One region of the Vreelandella piezotolerans genome, then DNA from elsewhere that is predicted to be linked to it. Evidence: predicted binding sites of a transcription regulator. Region 1 holds the regulator's gene; each other region holds the start of a gene.

What was found. The regulator PhoB, encoded in region 1, activates phosphate uptake and scavenging genes when phosphate is short. The targets are predictions, from matches to a motif close to TGTCATANNNNTGTCANA.
Region 2: the regulator PhoB is predicted to act here: its motif matches at 1,032-1,049, upstream of GYM47_RS03830 (CYTH domain-containing protein).
Region 3: the regulator PhoB is predicted to act here: its motif matches at 1,488-1,505, upstream of GYM47_RS16015 (PhoX family protein).

The regions. Positions count from the first base shown of each region.
Region 1 is NZ_CP048602.1:3,794,896-3,797,166, reverse strand. Features, by position in the region: gene ubiA (4-hydroxybenzoate octaprenyltransferase) at 1-623, shown strand, start outside; gene phoB (phosphate regulon transcriptional regulator PhoB) at 735-1,424, shown strand; gene phoR (phosphate regulon sensor histidine kinase PhoR) at 1,427-2,271, shown strand, end outside.
Region 2 is NZ_CP048602.1:828,704-830,974, forward strand. Features, by position in the region: gene GYM47_RS03825 (ion transporter) at 1-59, opposite strand, end outside; gene GYM47_RS03830 (CYTH domain-containing protein) at 101-1,000, opposite strand; gene GYM47_RS03835 (TIGR00153 family protein) at 1,137-1,817, shown strand; gene GYM47_RS03840 (inorganic phosphate transporter) at 1,827-2,271, shown strand, end outside.
Region 3 is NZ_CP048602.1:3,495,871-3,498,141, forward strand. Features, by position in the region: gene GYM47_RS16015 (PhoX family protein) at 1-1,419, opposite strand, end outside; gene GYM47_RS16020 (Lrp/AsnC family transcriptional regulator) at 1,553-2,032, opposite strand; gene GYM47_RS16025 (1-aminocyclopropane-1-carboxylate deaminase) at 2,267-2,271, shown strand, end outside.

The DNA.
Region 1 (2,271 bases):
TGGCCACCGGCCGTATTAGTGAAACCGAGGCGCAGCTGCTGTTCGTGGCGCTGGTGGCGGCGGCCTTCGTGTTGGTCCTGTTGACCAATTGGTTTACCGTGCTGCTCTCCTTCGGCGGTGTGCTGCTAGCGTTCATTTATCCTTTCATGAAGCGCTATACCCACTTTCCCCAAGTGGTCCTGGGGGCGGCGTTCTCCTGGGCGATTCCGATGGCGTTTGGCGCCGTGCTCGGCGAGGTGCCACTCGTGGCGTGGCTACTGTTCAGCGCTAACGTGCTATGGACAGTGGCCTACGATACCCAGTACGCCATGGTCGATCGCGATGACGACCTGAAGATCGGCATCAAATCCACGGCGGTGCTGTTTGGCAGTGCCGACCGTCTCATCATTGGCTTGCTGCAGCTTGCCACCCTAGCGTTGTTGATTTGGGTGGGGCTGATGGCGAGCCTGGGCGGTTTCTTCTGGCTCGGTGTGGTCGGAATGGCGGTAACCTTTGCCCATCAACAGCGTTTGATCGTTCACCGGGAGCGTGATCGCTGTTTCCAAGCGTTTTTGAATAATCACTGGTCGGGGCTCTTGGTCTTTACCGGCATTGCTCTAAGCGAGTGGCCCGTGGCTGGCTAATATTGCTGGGTGTCATAGAATTGTCATTAAGTCATGGTGTTATCGTCACAGACATGTCATTGAACCGTTTTCGCATACATGAGCTTTCTTAGCACACCGTGAGGCCCTGGAATGACCGCCAAGACCGTACTGATCGTCGATGATGAGGCGCCCATTCGCGAGATGATCGCTGTGGCGCTGGAAATGGCTGACTATCGCGTGCTTGAAGCGGATAACGCCCAGGATGCCCACGCGATGGTCGTAGATCATCAGCCCGACCTGCTGCTGCTGGACTGGATGATGCCTGGCACCAGCGGCATCGAATTGGCACGCCGTCTCAAGCGCGAAGAGGCTACTGCGGAACTGCCGATCATCATGCTGACCGCCAAGGGCGAAGAGGATAATAAGATCCAAGGTCTGGAAGCGGGCGCCGACGATTACATCACCAAGCCGTTTTCGCCCCGTGAGCTGGTAGCGCGCCTGAAAGCCGTTCTGCGTCGGGCGACCCCGCGCGGCGTGGAAGATCCCATCGAAATCAATGGGCTGCTGTTAGACCCGGTGAGCCATCGTGTTAGCGCGCATGGCAAGGCGCTAGAGATGGGCCCTACCGAGTATCGATTACTGCAGTTTTTCATGACCCACCAAGAGCGTGCCTATACCCGTAGCCAGCTTCTCGATCAGGTGTGGGGCGGCAACGTGTACGTAGAGGAGCGCACGGTGGACGTGCACATTCGCCGGTTGCGTAAGGCGCTAGGGGAGGCGCACCAGAATTTGATTCAAACAGTGCGGGGCACTGGGTATCGTTTCTCTGCTCGGGTGTAGTCGTGCGCCTGTGGAGCCGTGAATGGTGGCGCATTACCTGGCTGGCGCTATTGGGCATGTGCCTGGGGTGGCTGGTGGGGTATCCCGGTGTGGGGCTCGCCGCTGGCCTCTTATTCTGTTTGATTTATCACTTGCGCCAATTAAAGGCGCTGTTCCAATGGCTGACGCTTCACCCTCACGATGAGCCGCCCGCGGCAACGGGGCTTTGGGGTGAGCTTTTCGATCGTCTCTACCGCTATCAAAAGAGCCAACGCATCACGCAAAGCCGCCTGCGGGCGACCCTTGCGCGTATTCAGGAATCCTCGGAGGCGATGCGTGATAGCGTCGTGATGCTGGATCGGCATGGTGATTTAGAGTGGTGGAACAGCGCGGCTACCGAGATGTTGGGCCTGCAAACCGCCCATGACCGCGGGCAGCATATTACCAACTTGCTGCGCGACCCACGCTTCATTAGCTACTTCAATGCCCGGGAGTATGGCGAGCCGCTAACACTCACCTCACCCATCGATGAGCGGCGTATTCTGCAGTATCAAATCACGCTCTATGGTGATGACGAGCGCTTGGTCATGGCCCGGGACATTACGCGCTTGCATCGCCTCGAACAGATGCGCCGTGACTTCGTAGCCAACGTGTCTCACGAGCTGCGCACACCGCTGACCGTGCTGTCGGGTTACTTGGAAACCTATGGCGATTTGAAAGAGCTGCTGCCGCCCCGTTTGGGCAAAGGCATCGGTCAAATGGAGGAGCAGACCAAGCGCATGCAGAACTTGGTCAACGACCTGCTACTGCTCTCTAGGCTCGAAATCGATCGAGGGGGAGAAGATCACCAGCCGCTTGCCGTCGGGCC
Region 2 (2,271 bases), 980 kb from region 1:
ATAATGTGAAACAGCCGGGCGCGAAGTCCGTCGGCACCGGGCGTAAGGGGAAAGCTCATTGCATCATCCTGAAGTCGGCTTCATCAATCGGGCAGTGTGGTTAGCGTAGCGCGGTTTCGTGGGCCAAGCGACGGGCCAGATTTAACGCAGCAACGCCGTAGGTCGTCGACGGCATGCCTTGGGCATTCAGCGCGTTGGGCAGTGCTTCTGCCTCGCTGCGCGCTGCACTATCGAGCTGGGGGTGCTGGGCCAACGTATCCAGCGCCTGCCGTGCGGCGTTTAGATGCGCAGCGTCGCCGCTATCATGATAGGCGTCCAGCGCGACGGTGGCGCGGTGCAGCCACTCGGCAGGGCGCTTGGCGGTGGGCAGCGGCCAGTGCTGGTGGCCTAGGGCATTGCCCCGCGCTGCCTTGCTGGTATCGGAGGGGCGCAGCGCTATTTGGCTCGCCAACTCGACGGCGAGCGTCCAGAGCGCTGCCGGGGCACCGGCTTTCAGTTCCAGCTCCACTTCACGAATCGGCGCTCGCGCGCTGCCGCAGACGATCTCTCCTTCGTCCAGCACCAATTCGATGTCGCTGTCTTGCCATACTAACTGCCAGCTTTTCCGGGTGAAATCGGTGCTGAGCGTCGGGCGCAGCGCTGCGATGCAATCGCCAAGCGCCCCTTGAAACGGAGGCAGCTCTGCCAGCGCCGCCTGGTCGAGAGCGGCGGAGGGAACTTGCCACTCCCACTCCTGTCGGCTGGAGAGTCCGCCACCGCCCTGGCCGGCCGTTTTAACGGTTTGCAGCACTTGCTGATCAATGGTGCGAAGGCGCACCGCCACCCGTGCGGCGGCCAAGTCGCCTGTGGGGGTATCGAAGTAGGTGTTGGCGAGCTGCTGCTGGTGCGGTGACGTCGCGGCCAGTAACGGATGATGGCACAGCGCACCCGACTGACCGCTGGGCAGGGCCAGCTTGAGCTCCACTTCCGTAAGGGCTGGCGTTTTGGTTGACTCTTTCATGACAATCGCCACCTCGATATTGTGACATTTCGGTTAATTTTTGATGACATTATGAACTTTTCATGACGGCGGCGGGCGCACTCTTTATACTGGCGCCCGCCATTTCCAGGCTCCCCGAAAACAGGCTAAAGGCTATATGGTAACCTCCAACCCTTTTTCCGCGATGTTTGGCCGCTCGCCATTCCAGCCGCTGCTGGCCCACATCGTCAAGGCCAATGAATGTGCCGATCAACTGCTCCCGTTCTTCGAGGCCACGTTGACCGGTGATTGGGATACGGCGGCAGAACTGCGCGAGAACGTGACGCGCTTAGAGCACGACGCCGACACCCTGAAGACAGAGCTGCGGCTGAACTTGCCCAACACTATGTTCCTGCCCGTCTCGCGCTCTGACCTGCTCGACCTGATCAGCGTGCAGGACAAGATCGCCAATAAAGTCCGCGACATTACCGGCATCATGCTGGGCCGTAAAATGCGCGTGCCCGACGTGTTGGCCGAGCCGATGCGTGACTACATGCGTACCAGTGTCGCGTGTGTGGCCCAAGCGCGCCAAGCATTGGAAGAGTTGAAAGACCTGCTGGAGTCCGGCTTTGGTCGCAACGTTTCCGACGTCATGCAGAACATGATCCGCGAACTCCACACCCTCGAACATCAGGCCGACAGCCAGCAGGTGGCGATCCGTCGTCAACTGTTCGAGTTGGAGAGCCAACTGCCGCCGGTGGACGTGATCTTTCTCTACAAGATCATCGAGTGGGTCGGTGAAGTCTCTGACCGCGCAGAGCGCGTGGGCAGCCGCCTGCAGATTTTGACCGCACGCTAAGGGATACTCATGCAGATTATTGCTCAGCACGGTGACATCTTCATCATTCTGGCCTGTTTGTTCGGCTTCTTCATGGCCTGGGGCGTGGGGGCCAACGACGTGGCCAACGCCATGGGCACTTCGGTGGGGTCGAAAGCGATCACCATCAAACAGGCGATCATCATTGCGGTGATCTTCGAGTTCCTGGGCGCGTGGCTGGCGGGTGGCGAGGTGACCAACACCATCCGTAAAGGGATCATCGACCCCGAACTGCTGCAAGAAGACCCGCAACTTTTGGTGTACGGCATGTTGGCGGCGCTGTTGGCCGCCGGTACGTGGCTGCTGGTGGCCTCGGTGAAAGGTTGGCCCGTCTCCACCACGCACTCCATCGTCGGTGCGATCGTAGGCTTTGCGGTCGCCGGTCTGGGGGCGTCTACCGTCGATTGGAGCGCGGTGACCACGATTGCTGCCAGCT
Region 3 (2,271 bases), 300 kb from region 1:
TTCGGGACGGTCCATTGGCGTTGCGCCCATGAGGTCGGCCGCATCGCAGGTATTGATGATGATGCCCGCCAGGTCGTTCTCGGCTAGGCCAAGTGCGGCAGCTAGCGTGCGACCATCCTGAGTTTTGGCACTCGGTGTGAGCGGCAGCCACTCGCCGCTACCATCGGCATGGAAGCGCGCCACGTACAGCGTGCCGTTATCCATATATTTGCTGCCAATGGCGAGACGGTCGTACTCCGCGCCGGGACGGTTGGCATCGGCGGGATCCCAGGCGGCATCAGAGACGTATTTGTAGACGTATTCGTTGCGGGCATCGTGGCCTGAATAGAAAACGATCGGCTTGCCCGCTTCTAACTTGCCCAACCAGCACCCTTCATGACGAAAACGCCCCAGCGCCGTGCGTTTCACCGCGCGAGCACCGCTATAGGGGTCGACTTCGACCTGGTAGCCGAAGGTACGCGCTTCGTTGCGGTAGTCATCTTCGGCACGCTCACCGTGCGGGGTGATGTCAAAGCGCGCGAACTCGCCGTTCTGCTCTGTCGCGTCGCCTGCCGAGGTATCCCAACCGTAGCGGCTTTTATCGGTGGGAATACCGATGCGTGCATCGTCTTGGAAGCGCTCGCCACGGTTGACGAAGATATCGGGCCAGTTCTCTTCACAGGCGATATAGGTGCCCCAGGGGGTCACGCCGTTACCACAGTTGTTGTTAGTACCTCGGGTTTGCGTGCCGTCAGGGGAGAATTGGGTTTTCACATAGTCGCTACCGGCCACGGGGCCGGCAAGGTCCATCACCGTGGCGCTGGTGAAGCGGCGGTTATAGGGAGAGTCGGTCACGTGCGACCACTGCCCGCTGGCGTTTTTTTCAACCTCCACGAGGGTGACGCCATGGGCGTTGATTTCGGTGCGCGACTCTTCCGCCGGGCGTTTGCCTCCCGCATTGGTAGGGCCACCCTGGGGCGCCCATAGCGCATCCTGCTCGATATACTCATTGTTGAGCGCTAGCACGAAACGCCGCGACGCGCTGTCGACATCCAAGGCGAATCCGGCCATACCATCGTGGTTCATGCCAACGCTATCGGCCTGGCGCTCGGCGGTCATGTGTAGTTCGGGCTGCCACTCTGCGGATGGGGTGAGCGGCGTGCCCCAGGGCACCAGCACCTGGGCCACATAGCCTTCCGGTACCACCACCGCATCAGTGCGAGAACCACGCACCGCTTCAAATGCGAGAGTCAGCGGCGTCTTGGCCTGCTCGCCTGCTAGCGCTTGGGCTGCGCCGCCAAACCCCAACATCGACGACGCCGCCAGCCCCAGGCCGCCCCGCATCACATCGCGCCGAGAGACGTACTTTGCCAGTACCTCGGCAAATGGCTGGTTATGGCTGTGGTTAAACAGGCGGTGATCTTCGATTGCCTTGCTCATGGTACTCCCCTCGTCATCATTAGCCCGTACGAACTACGTGTTGTTTTCGAGGGAGAGTATTAGGTAAAGATGAAAGATGTATGACGCAATCACGACGGTTTATTGACGTCGGGCATGCCGTGGGCCATTAGGGCTAAATCGGCACCTTGTGGGTCGACACCACCTCCCGCAGCCCCATGAACGAACGAATCTGACGCACGCCGGGCAGGTAGAGCAACTGCTCGGCGTGTAGCCGGTTGAAGCTTTGGCTGTCCCTGGTGCGCACCAGCATGAAGTAGTCGAACTCCCCAGTAACCACGTGGCACTCCATGCAGCCCGACACTTTTTGAGCCGCCGCCTCGAACGCCGCGAAGGATTCTGGCGTCGAGCGGTCCAGCACCACGCCAATCAACACCACCATGCCGGCCTGCAGGGGCTCCGGGTTCAGGTGGGCCACGATTCGGCTGATCACCCCGTCCCGCTTGAGCTTTTCGACACGCCGCAAACAGGCCGCAGGGCTGAGGTTCACCTGCTCGGCCAGCGCCACATTGGAAAGCGTCGCATCCTCCTGAAGCAGCTTGAGAATACGCTTGTCGATACGATCCAGCTCACCGCCCATGGCATGGGGCTCCAAGGCCCCTCCCGCTCGTTTGGCACACATTATTATTTACTCAAAGAATAAATTTACGAATTAATCAAACCTATAAACGCAATCAGACAATCCATTGTTGTTTATAAAGCCCTTGTTTCGCAACCCGCCTGAATACACTAACGCCTAATATAAACCTCAGGGAGCACGCCAACGTTCCAACCACCGTTACCCAGCGATCCTTGTCTATCGCGTTGATTGCCAATGCAGGAGCTTGCCATGAA